Regions from separate parts of the Bacillus arachidis genome, predicted to be linked through region 3. Evidence: riboswitches for the same ligand, from Rfam matches in the RefSeq annotation. Region 3 holds a riboswitch; each other region holds the start of a gene.
The links. Region 3 has a riboswitch for thiamine pyrophosphate ahead of tenA (thiaminase II). Riboswitches for the same ligand answer to the same signal wherever they lie in the genome.
Positions count from the first base shown of each region.

Region 1: another riboswitch for thiamine pyrophosphate. It lies ahead of thiT (energy-coupled thiamine transporter ThiT); the one in region 3 lies ahead of tenA (thiaminase II).
Region 2: another riboswitch for thiamine pyrophosphate. It lies ahead of QRY57_RS03880 (MTH1187 family thiamine-binding protein); the one in region 3 lies ahead of tenA (thiaminase II).
Region 4: another riboswitch for thiamine pyrophosphate. It lies ahead of tenA (thiaminase II); the one in region 3 lies ahead of tenA (thiaminase II).

Region 1 is NZ_CP127376.1:4,287,820-4,291,030, forward strand. It holds gene feoB (ferrous iron transport protein B) at 1-1,174, opposite strand, end outside; gene QRY57_RS23725 (FeoA family protein) at 1,171-1,398, opposite strand; TPP riboswitch at 1,590-1,691, shown strand; gene thiT (energy-coupled thiamine transporter ThiT) at 1,787-2,389, shown strand; gene QRY57_RS23735 (sensor histidine kinase) at 2,613-3,211, opposite strand, start outside.
Region 2 is NZ_CP127376.1:426,780-429,990, reverse strand. It holds gene QRY57_RS03890 (ABC transporter substrate-binding protein) at 1-190, opposite strand, end outside; gene QRY57_RS03885 (ABC transporter permease) at 187-963, opposite strand; gene QRY57_RS03880 (MTH1187 family thiamine-binding protein) at 935-1,255, opposite strand; TPP riboswitch at 1,360-1,461, opposite strand; gene QRY57_RS03875 (anaerobic C4-dicarboxylate transporter family protein) at 1,695-3,008, shown strand; gene ilvA (threonine ammonia-lyase) at 3,081-3,211, opposite strand, start outside.
Region 3 is NZ_CP127376.1:757,977-761,187, forward strand. It holds partial or broken gene QRY57_RS05510 (M23 family metallopeptidase) at 1-73, opposite strand, end outside; TPP riboswitch at 852-963, shown strand; TPP riboswitch at 1,025-1,127, shown strand; gene tenA (thiaminase II) at 1,213-1,908, shown strand; gene QRY57_RS05520 (ABC transporter ATP-binding protein) at 1,877-2,626, shown strand; gene QRY57_RS05525 (ABC transporter permease) at 2,623-3,211, shown strand, end outside.
Region 4 is NZ_CP127376.1:2,424,452-2,427,662, reverse strand. It holds gene QRY57_RS13975 (homoserine dehydrogenase) at 1-372, shown strand, start outside; gene QRY57_RS13970 (MBL fold metallo-hydrolase) at 526-1,245, shown strand; TPP riboswitch at 1,345-1,453, shown strand; gene tenA (thiaminase II) at 1,584-2,273, shown strand; gene QRY57_RS13960 (alpha/beta hydrolase) at 2,533-3,211, shown strand, end outside.

The DNA.
Region 1 (3,211 bases), 1.4 Mb from region 3:
GAATAAATGCTTTCCCATTTAAACCAAAGAATTCCATAATACGATCCATCACAACTGCAATACGAGCCATATATCCTGAGTCTTCTAATAACGAAATAAAGAAAAATAATGCAAAGATTTGTGGAACGAATACTAATACAGCACCAACACCGGCAATAATTCCTTCTGTAACGAGCGCTTGAATAAAATCAGAGGCTCCAATAGTTGTTAAACCCGCTGTTACCCAATCGGTGAGTTGACCGCTGAAAAATTCATCCAGCATATCCGATAAAGGTGTTCCAATCCACGTAAACGTAACCTGAAAAATAAAAAACATAACAGCTAAAAAGATTGGAAGTCCTAAAACTTTATGTGTGATTAACTGATCAATTTTTTCTGAAAAAGGAATTTTCCCTTCCTTCTCATGCTGAATCACATTTGTTTTTAACTTTTCAATATACGCTGCACGTGAACGATAAATATGTTGTTCCAGCGTTACATCAATTTCTTCCTCTAATTCTGATCGAATCGCTATAAGTTTTTCATACACCGGCAATTTCTTTACTTCTTGTTCTACTACTTCATTATTGCTTAAAAATTGAAGTGCAAGCCACCTTGGATTCTCATAATTTTCCTTAGTTAAAAACTCCATGATATCTGCAATTCCTGCATCTATTTGTTTACCATATGAAATACTGAAGGGCTTTTGCTCTTTTTGCTTACTCTCATGTAGGGTTGCAAGTAACTCTTTGCAGCCTTTTCCACTTCTCGCAACAACAGGAACAACTGTTACTCCTAATATTTCTGATAACCTGTTCACATCGATAATAATTCCACGCTGCTTTGCTACATCAATCATATTTAAACCGATAGAAACTGGTTTACCAAATTCTAATAGTTGCAATGTTAAATGCATATTGCGCTCAAATTGAGAAGAGTCAACAATATTTAACATATGATGAAATTCTTCTGTTAGTAGAAAATTTGTAACAACACCTTCATCACGAGAAACCGGATTTAAATCATATATACCTGGTAAATCAATTAATGTCCCTTGCTTACCTTTTAACTTACCGACCTTCTTTTCTACTGTTACCCCGCTCCAGTTTCCTACATATTCATAAGAACCTGTTAGCGCATTAAATAATGATGTTTTCCCCGTATTCGGATTCCCTAGCAATGCAACTTTATTCACGCTAATTCCACCTTTATCATTTTCGCGTCACAATGACGAATACTAATTAATTGTCCACGGCACTCTAGCGTACACGGTCCCTTAAACATTGCTTTTTGTTTCATACGAAGTTCACTTCCTTCTGAAAGACCAAACGCAGCTAATCTACGCTTTAATAACTTATCTAACGATTGTATATTTTTTACAAGTACTGTTTCACCTATTTTAATATCTACTAAACTCATAATCTTCCCCCTCGAAGAGAATGATAATTATTTTCATGAAAATTATATCATATTCTATGAATCAAGTACTATAGCTTTCCCTTCATAGTTATTAACATTTTTGCACAATTATATTTAAATAATTGTCATAACAGATTCATTTGCCATTCTCATCCATTTCGATTACACTGAACCTAACAAATAAAGAATCTCGTTATCACAGGGGGAGCCTCGTTGCTGAGAGGGAACAATTCGTTCCGACCCTTAGAACCTGTTAGTTAATGCTAACGTAGGAATTGTGCAAGCGTCGAAATACATATACCTCATCATTTTCTACTTACGTATTTCATATCTCCCTATGGTAAATTATTCTTTTTTTGTGCAACTTAGATTTAGGGGGAATAAGAACATGCGTAACACCAATTTACAAGCGATGATTGAATCTGCAATCCTTGCAGCTTTCGCCTTAATCATCGACATTTTACCAATCTCGATTAAACTTCCAACAGGCGGTTCCATTTCATTTGCTATGATTCCTATTTTTATTATCGCATACCGCTGGGGATTTAAAACAGCTTTCTTCGGTGGCTTAATTTGGGGGCTACTGCAAATTGTATTCGGAGATGCTTATATTTTAACGCCAGTTCAAGCGTTTATTGAGTACTTCGTTGCATTTGCTTTTATCGGTTTTGCTGGATTATTTTATCAACCTATTCAGCAATCAATGGCGAATAATCAAGGTAAGAAAGCAATGGTCTATATTGTTATTGCTACACTCATTGGTAGCTTAGCACGTTATTTCTGTCATTTTATTGCCGGGGTTATCTTTTTTGGGAAATACGCACCGCCTGGACAATCAGCTGTTCTTTATTCATTGATTGTGAACGGTAGTACAATGCTTGGTTCTTTCGCTTTATGTACAGCTTTACTAATGCTTCTATTTACAACAGCTCCACGCTTATTTAAAAGTATTGGTGCACATAATTTGAATTCAAAAAATACGGTTGCCTAAATGGCAATCTTATTTTTTATTTAATGAGTTATATCAATAATAAAAACAATAAATACACATAAGAATATAAATACCATTACACTTAGTAAATTACTATTCATGGCTAATCTACTCCTTGTAAACCTTATTTTTTATATAAATTATACGTGTAGAATATAAAGATAAAGTAAAGATGCTATCAAAATAAAATTAAGAAATAATAAAAAAGTGTAGAATTTCGTTTCTACACTTTTTTATGTAAATAAAAGTAAAACAGTACACCATCTACTGTATTATCTACACCATATTCCACACCATGAAGTTCTAAAATATTTTTAGAAATGGCGAGCCCCAGTCCTGTTCCACCTTTTGAGCGCTGACGAGCTGTATCGATCCGATAAAACCGATCCCAAATCTTATCTAATTGTTCCGCTTCAATATGAGCGCCTTTATTTTCTATACAAATCTTTATTCGATTCAGTTCATCTCTTATAGAAATAATAATATCCTTTTTTTCAGGTGTATAACGGATTGCATTCGTTACAAAATTTATAATTACTTGTTCGATACGATGTTGATTTGCAACAACTTCGATTGGCAAAAGGCATTTATGAACATTCAATTCTTTTTTCGCTATTTCTAATGATAGTTGTTCACATATATGCTCAATAACTCCATCAATATAAAAAATATCCATTTTCATTTTATACGTACCAGACTCAAATTTAGCTAACTCTAGCATATCCAAAATTAACATATCCATCTTATCGACTTCTTTTTCCATTGCCTGAAAATAATACTCTTTCTTATGCTCTGCCACCCCATCTTTTAAAATAGAAATGC
Region 2 (3,211 bases), 330 kb from region 3:
AACCTTGCTTTTTATAGTAGTCTTTCGTCTTTGCTACATATAAACCAGTATGGTTTGTATTTGGAAACCAGTCCAAAACAACTTTTACTTTCTTTTCCTTATCTGTACTCTCTTCTTTCTTCGCTGCATTACAACCGACAACACCAACTGCAAGTATTGCGGCTAGCATAACTTTTAAACCTTTTTTCATTTTCTGCCGTCCTTTCTGTATATCCATGGTGCTGTTAGTCTTGCCATAAATTCTACAATAAAATACAAGAACAATGTGACCATGACAATAATTGCTGCGATACCAAATACACGGGCTGTTAAAAAGGATTTTGTTGCACGCGTAAGCATGACACCTAATCCTTCACTCGCACCAAGCCATTCCCCAATAATTGCTCCCATCACACTATATGTAACAGCTATTTTTAGTCCTGAGAAAAAATACGGGAGCACAGCTGGGAATTTTACCTTCTGATAGATTTGCCATTTCGACGCTCGCATTGTTTGTAGTAACTTGAGCATATTTCTATCTACTGTTTGAAAACCTTCTAAAATACTAAGAGCAATTGGAAAGAAACAAACAAGAATAACGACCATCACCTTTGGAAGCATCCCATATCCAAACCAAATAATAAATAAAGGTGCTAGCACGACAATCGGAATGGTTTGTGAAATAACGAGTAACGGATTAATTAACAAACGAAACAATGGAATAACGTCCATAATAATTGCAATACTCGTTCCAAGTAAAATCGCAAAGAATAATCCGATGATAACCTCTTGCAATGTTTGTATTATATTTGGTAGTAATAAATCCTTCATTCCAATCAGTTCCTGTACAATAGCAGAAGGTTTAGGCAAAATCCACTGTTCAATTTGAAATAATGAAACAGATCCTTCCCATATGGCAATGAGAAGGATTAGCCAAAGCGCTGTAATTGTTATATTAGATCGTTTCTGGTTTTTCATATTCATCACGGTACTTCCAAACTTTCTCATCAATCGTTACACCAGTGCTTGGACGATAATGAATTTTAATAGACGTAATCACTTCTTCTGCGCCAGCATCAACACAAGCTTGTTGTGCACGTTTGATCACGTCGAGAAGCGCATCTAATTCTCCTTCTAGCGTTGTTTCCATCGCACCTACTTCATAACGAACACCAGATTGTTGTACGACTTCAATTGCTTTATCAACAACGGCATACACATCTTTCGTTTTTGCTTGTGGTACGACTGAAAATGAAATGGTAACTTGTTGTGACATACTAAAATCCCCCTTGCAAAATATGTTTTGTAAAAAGAAAAGGCTTTCCCACGAAATACGTAGGAAAGCCTTGCATGCAAGTTATTATACAATAACATCTGCTTACATCACTTTAAGTAACTCCCTACGCTGGCATTATCCAGATCAGGTTGAGGGTCGATGCTCACTTACATCCTCTCAGCCAATTGGCTCCCCGGTTTTAATTCGTTTTCATTGTAGCATGATTTATTTTTTCAAACAAACAAATCACATTTTTTCATCACTTTACACTTAATTTTCTTGAAATAATGTCACAAAATGTAGTGAATGTTACTTTTTACGTGTTATATAATAAAAAAGGTTTATATAACAACTTTCTCTTTGTTTAATTTAATAATTATCAGTTAAATTTAAATTATTCAAAAATATCTTACCATATGAATTTCGGAGGTAGTTTATCATGTTTTGGCTACAATTTCTTACCTTGCTTCTCTGTATTTTTATCGGTGCACGCCTTGGTGGAGTTGGACTAGGAGTAATGGGCGGAGTTGGTATGGCAATACTCGTATTTGTCTTCCACTTACAACCAACAGCTCCTCCTATTGACGTTATGCTGATGATTTTAGCAGTCATTACAGCTGCGGGTGCCCTGCAAGCTGCGGGTGGAATGGATTATCTTGTCCATCTCGCAGAAAAAGCACTACGTAAAAATCCAAAGCGCATTACATTCTTTGCTCCTATTGTAACTTATTTATTTACGTTATGTGCTGGAACTGGTCACGTTGCCTATTCTGTACTTCCTGTTATCGCAGAAGTATCACGAGAATCAGGAATTAGACCGGAACGCCCAATGTCCATTGCCGTAATCGCTTCACAACAGGCAATCACAGCAAGCCCAATCTCAGCTGCAACTGTGGCCCTATTAGCGATGCTAGCTGATTATAAAATTACATTGTTAGATATTTTAAAAGTAAGTATTCCTTCTACTTTTATCGCTTGTATGCTAGCTGCTTTCGTTGCGAGCAAAATGGGTAAAGAGTTAAATGAAGACCCAGAATACTTAAAACGATTGAAAGAAGGCATGATTCCGAAACTTGAAGAAAAGAAAGAATTTATCGGTGCAAAAGGTGCCAAGTTATCTGTTATTCTTTTCTTATTCGCTACTCTTTTTGTTGTCCTTCTTGGTTCATTCGAAGCACTTCGTCCAGGATGGATGGTAGATGGAAAATTAGTTCGTCTTTCAATGCCAAATACAATTGAAATGGTTATGCTTACAATTGCTGCTCTTATTATTATCTTCTGTAAACCAAATGTAGAAAGCATTGTATCTGGTAATGTCTTTAAAGCAGGCGCTACAGCTGTTGTTGCAATCTTCGGTATCGCTTGGATGGGAGACACATTCTTCAATGGAAACTTAAATACCATTCAAGGATCGATTCAACACTTAGTAACAAGTGCACCATGGTTATTCGCTATTGCATTATTTATTCTATCTATTTTACTGTATAGCCAGGCAGCAACAGTACGTGCGTTAGTGCCACTCGGATTATCACTTGGTATTTCACCAGCACTTCTTATTGCGATGTTTCCTGCAGTAAACGGATATTTCTTCATTCCGAACTACGGAACAATTGTTGCTGCGATTAACTTTGATCGCACAGGAACAACACGTATTGGTAAATATGTATTAAATCATAGCTTTATGATTCCTGGTTTGGTTGCAACATTTACCTCCATTGGAATTGGAATGCTACTCATTTCAATTATGTTTTAACATATAAAAGCACAAACTTTTTTTGAATAAAGTTTGTGCTTTTTCATTTAATCAAACGTTTGTTTAAATTTTTCATTCAATAATTTCTACGTTATACCCTTTCTTTTCTATCCCACTTAATACTTCTTCAATATGATTTTTATCCTTCGTTTCTAGCGATAAATGAAGCTGCGCATAACCTGGGAATACCTTTGTTCCAATCC
Region 3 (3,211 bases):
GTTTAGTCTGAACTTGATCACCAATTTGTACGGAACGGTTTTTTATATGAGCGTAAACGGTTGTATATAGCTTAGTAGATTTAGTAAATGAAATATTTGTTGCTTTTATGGAGTTAGAATTATTTCTTGTATTCATTTTATTATTAGAATAGGGTATTTTTGAATTGAGTTTTATATATTGAGTGTTTTTTGTAGGCAATTGCTGAGATGCTACAGTGCGTGTCTCTACTTGATTTATGGATGGAAGTAGAGATGCGACTGCGACAGTAGTTGCCGTTAAAGCTGTAGCTTTCTGTTTCATCTAATATTAGCCCCCCCATAGATGTATTAATATATTTTTTATTATAGTATAAAGATATAATACTTTGTGCATTATTCACATAACTGTAATATGAAACAAGAAAAAATAACCGTTTTTTAATGGAATCGAAATATACTACAAGAATAACAGATAAATAACTATTAGAATATGGATAAAGAGATAGTTGCTATTTTCTGAATCAATATATAAATGTGAATTAAAAAACGAAAGGGAAGTTTTTTAGGTATGGGAGAAAATCTGCTCATACATAGAGGCAGTCAGCGCTTTTTTCTGCCTTATGCCAAGTTAAAATAGAAAGAGAAAATGAGAGTAGGTCTTCTTTTGTTTTCATAGCAGCAACGTATATGTTGAAAAATCGTTTTGTAATTGTTATAGGCCGATGGGAATTCATACCTATATAAATATTTATGTTTCATATTTTGCATAAGTGGAACGTAGAGCCTTGATGTAAAGATTAGATATGAGATTGTAATAAATGAAAACAGTTGCTGATGACCCATGACAGTGTTATACTGACTATGGTAATTTCATATTGTGCTAGGAGAGCTGGTGTTGCCAGCTGAGAGTAAGACCGTAAGTCTTTGATCCTTTAATCACCTGATCTAGATTATGCTAGCGTAGGGAAGCAACTTGGACATTGACAACAAGTCCCCGTTTCTTTGCGTAAAGAAACGGGGCTTTTTTATTTAACAATTTAATAGTAGAAACCACTAGGGGTGCTTTATGTGCTGAGAGAGGAATAGTCCTTAACCCTTACGGACCTGATCTAGGTAATACTAGCGAAGGGAAGTGGAACGACGGATAAATGTATCTTTATTTGCTGTAACCACTTCTTATATAGAAGTGGTTTTTTATTTGGATAAACAGATGTAAAGGAAGGGGAAATATAAATGAAGTTTTGTGAGAGATTATTTGAGACTGTGCAGCCTGTTTGGGAGAAAAGTCATAATCACCCGTTTGTAACGGGAATGGGGGACGGTACGTTAGAAAAAGATAAATTCCAATATTACATCATACAAGATTATTTATATTTGCTAGATTATGCAAAACTATATGCGATTGGCGTTGTGAAAGCAAATAATCCACAAGTTATGGCAAAGTTTGCAGAACAAATAGATGGCATATTAAATGGGGAAATGACGATTCATAAACAGTATGCAAAACGTCTTGGTATTTCCATTCAAGAGATGGAAGAAGCAAAGCCGTCTGCTAAAAATTTAGCGTATACAAACTATATGATGTCAGTATCTCAAAATGGTACGCTTGCGGAATTAATTGCGGCGCTTCTTCCATGTATGTGGAGTTATTGGGAAATTGGAAAACGTTTAAATGATATTCAGGGAGCAAGAGATCACGAATTTTTCGGTGAATGGATTCAAGGATATAGCTCAAAAGAGTATGGAAGTCTTTGCACGTGGCTAATAGATTTGTTAAATGAACTAGCTGAAGGAAAGTCTGAACAAGAGTTAGCTCGATTAGAAGAAATTTTCTTATATTCCAGCCGATTTGAGTATTTATTCTGGGATATGGCGTACCGTAAGGAGATGTGGGGTTTTGAGGAGCAAGAGCATACTACGGTTTCATAATGTCTCTTTTCATTATGATGAAAAGCCAATTATAAAGGGTCTAGATGCATCTGTACAAGAAAAAGAGTTTGTTAGCATCATTGGACCGAGTGGCTGTGGCAAAAGTACATTATTTCGTTTAATTACAGGTTTAGAAGATGCAGGGGCTGGAACCATTCAACTGACAGAAACAACGAGTCATCCTGTAGGATATATGCCACAAAAAGATATGCTTCTGCCGTGGAGGACGATTATTGAAAATGCGGCATTGCCATTAGAGTGTCAAGGGATAAAGAAAAAAGAAGCGCATCTTAAGGCAAGCGAACTGTTAGAACAATTTGGTTTACAAGGATACGAGAACAAATATCCGAAAGATTTATCAGGTGGTATGCGGCAGCGAGTATCCTTTATTCGAACTTTATTAACAGGCGGGGACATTTTATTGTTAGATGAACCTTTTAGCGCATTAGATGCATTAACGAAAGCAACGTTGCAAGAATGGTTGTTTGAACAATGGAAACAGTGGCAAAAAACCATTTTATTTATTACACACGATGTAGAGGAAGCGCTGTTTCTTTCCAATCGGATTTTTGTTGTGGCAGAGCAGCCTATTACAACTTTAACAGAGCGTATCGTTCCGCTTGAAATTGATCGCTCAAGAAAAGATTTGCATAAACCTGAAATATTAGCTTTAAAAGATGAATTGCTTAGTATGCTACAAAGGCAGGTGCTCGTATGAAACGTGTGATGGAGTTATTACCTGCGCTGATTTTGAGTAGCATACTTCTCGTAGCCTGGGAAATGGGGGCTAGAATTGTAGATGAGATGTATATTCTACCATCGCCAACTGCAATTCTAGCTAAACTTTGGGCGCTGCGTGACATATTATTCACTGTTCATTTGCCAGCGACTTTATATGTAGTTTTAATCGGAGTTGTTATTTCCGTCGTACTGGGCGTTGGCTTAGCAATGTTAATGAACGCTAGTACATGGATGGAAAGAGCGTTTTATCCGTTGCTAGTTGCCTCACAAACAATTCCAATTACAGCACTAGCACCGTTATTTGTTTTATGGTTTGGATATTCAATTTGGAGCAAGGTAGTTGTTACGGTTTTGATTACATTTTTCCCGATTGCGGTAAATACGTATGATGGATTGCGCAGCACGAAAAAGGAGTGGGAGGAGCTTTTAGTAACATATGGTGCAACGAAAAAAGACATTTTTCTAAAGTTAAAGTTGCCATCTGCACTTCCGTACTTTTTCTCTGCTTTAAAAATTGCTGTTCCGCTTAGTGTAATTGGAGCGGCAATTGGTGAATGGCTTG
Region 4 (3,211 bases), 1.7 Mb from region 3:
GATAGTGCTTGTAAACTCTTATTATTGGCAAATAGTCTGCTGCAAGCAGAGTGTTCATTAAATTCTATATCTATAAAAGGAATAGAGAGCATTACGAAACAAGATATACTGAAAGCAAAAGAACAAGGTAAATCTTTGAAACTAATTGGATCGGTATATAAAGATCACTCAGGAAATCTGAAACTTGAAGTATGCCCGCGTGAAATAGAGAAAGGACATCCATTGGCTTATGTAAATGGAACGGAAAAAGGAATTACTTTTCATACTGATACGATGGGGAAAGTTACTTCAATCGGGGGAGCCTCGAGTCCAAGAGGAGCAGCAGCGGCAGCTCTAAAGGACTTAATTAATTTGTATCGAAAAGATGTGTGATAAAAAAATCTAGTTTTAGATTAAAATACATTGACAAATAAATATTTTTATGTTATTATTATTTATTTAACAATTGATTAAAAAGCCTTAGCGTGATACATTTTAGTAAGTGAAATAACTTCACTAATTTATGTACCGAGGGGGACTTGTAATATGAAAATAGAAAACGGTCTAGCTGTGTTGAAATTAAAAATTCAAGAATTTGAATTAAATCCAACATTACTTTGGGATGGAAAAAAAGCTATATTAGTCGATACTGGTATGCCGGGCCAATTAGAAGCGATTCGCGATACGATGATTAGTATTGGAGTGCCTTTTGAACAATTACAAGCAGTGATTTTAACCCATCAAGATATAGACCATATTGGAAGTCTTCCTGAATTACAGCAGAAAGCAGATCATTTTATTGAAGTGTACGCCCATGAATTAGACAAACCTTACATTGAAGGACAGCTGCCCCTTATTAAAGGAGATCCAAATAAAATGAGTGAAGAGAAATGGGCGGCACTTCCAGATGTTGTGCAAGCACTATATAAAAATCCGCCGACAGCTAAAGTAAATTGGACATTAGAAGATGGACAAAGACTACCATTTTTAGAGGGTATCGAAGTGATTCATACTCCAGGCCATACTCCAGGACATATTAGTTTATATAGTGAAAAATATAAAACATTAATTGTGGGTGACGCGATGGTATGCATTGATGGAAACTTAAAAGGACCTGTTCCGCACACAACGCCAGACATGAAAAAAGCTACAGAATCACTTAGAAGATTTTTAGAATTTGATATAGAGACGGTAATTTGTTATCACGGTGGTATTTGTAATTCGAATGTGAAGGAGCAGATTGAGAGATTAGTAGAAGATAGATAACATTTGTGCACTTATATATTATAAGTGTTAAATTTATGAATCATATTTGATAGTATTCCAGAATATGTTATGATAAATATCGAGTTAAATAGTTTATATGTAATCCACTAGGGGTGCCTCTATATAGGCTGAGATCAAAAATATATTTTTGAGACCCTTAGGACCTGATCTGGGTAATACTGGCGTAGGGAAGTGGAAGTGACAGAAGAGGATATTTATTAAAATATTGATGATGTCCAAACCACTTTCTTTACGTGTGTAAAGAAAGTTTTTTTATTTTGTACATCTATTTGAAGTAGGTGCAAGTTTTAATCAAAACGTTTATGGGAGGGTTTATCATGTCATTTTCACAGTTATTACGTAATGAAGTTAATCCGATTTGGGAAGCAAGTTTTAATCATCCATTTGTTACAAAACTAGGAGATGGAACATTAGATGTAGCTAGTTTCCGCTATTATGTTCTGCAAGATTCATATTATCTAAGTCATTTCGCAAGAGTCCAATCGTTAGGAGCAGCGAAAGCTATTGAATTAGAAACAACGGCTCGTATGGCACACCATGCACAAAATACATATCAGGCTGAATTATCACTACATGAGAATTTTGCGAAAAAACTAGGTATTACGGCGGAAGAAAAAGAATCATTCGTTCCTGCTCCAACTGCTTATGCATATACATCACATATGTATCGTGCTGCATATGAAGGACATTTAGGGGATATTATCGCAGCAATTTTGCCGTGCTATTGGCTTTATTATGAAATTGGTGAACGTTTAAAAGAGTGTCAACCTAAAGAACCGATTTATCAAGAATGGATTTCCGCATATGGCTCTGACTGGTTCCGTACTTTAGTAGAAGAGCAAATTGCTAGATTAGATGCGATTGCGGAAACAGTAACAGAAGCTGATCGTAAGCGAATGAAACAACACTTTGTAATTAGCAGTCAATATGAATATTCATTTTGGGAGATGGCTTACACATTAGAAAAGTGGCCAGTGGAAGAACAAGTAGAAGATGTAGGTGTATAAGGAAAAGATAGATGCAAGGGTATAGAAAATGACTAACTTAGTTTAGTCATTTTTTTGTATGGATTTATCCATGTAATCAATTGATTTTAGTAATTAATTGATTACATATTATAAAAAAATTACACAATAAAAAAGAGGTGGAAGGTAGTTTATATTGAATGTTAGGGAGGAGAGATTATTAATCTCTTTAACACTTTTTATTTCCTTACAATACTAAATGTTGTATTAAAAAATTTAATTTTGAAAGGAGTCAATAAATATGAGAATGAGAAAACGAATAGGGAATAAGTTTTTACTCGTTAGTACAATTTGTATGATAAGTGTTCCTTTTGTTTCACATGCTGAGGAAGAAATTTCACCTACAAATTTCGCTATTTCTTCAAGTCTGTATGAGGGGGGGAATACAGATGTATTGAAAACAAGTTTTTATCCCAATACATATAATAATCCGTTTAACCATCCATTCACCTCAATGTTAAAAGAGTCAAACTCAAATATGAAAGAAATAGACAATGCGGATGATGAAAATCCTGTTATATCTACTACTCTTAAATTTATCCGTTATATGCATACTGAAAATTATAAATCTGCATTTGATTTAACTTCTCGCTCTTTACAGAAGATAATATCTGAAGAATGGCTGGAGAGTTATTGGAAGGGACTCCCGGTACAATTACAAGCAGGTTCTTTTATTGGCATTGGAGAGGTAAAACAAAAAGAGACAAATTCCGTTCATACAAATGTAGAGATTGGATTGGTTTTTGAAAAATTTACTGTGCCTTTACTAATTAAATTAGATCCATCTGGAAAAATAGATGACTTTCAACTTAGTATGTCGTATCGTACTGTTGCAGAGCGACCATCATATAGTAAGCCGGAATCATTTGTTGAAAAAGAAGTAGTAGTCGGAAGTGGCGCGTTTCCATTACCAGGAACAT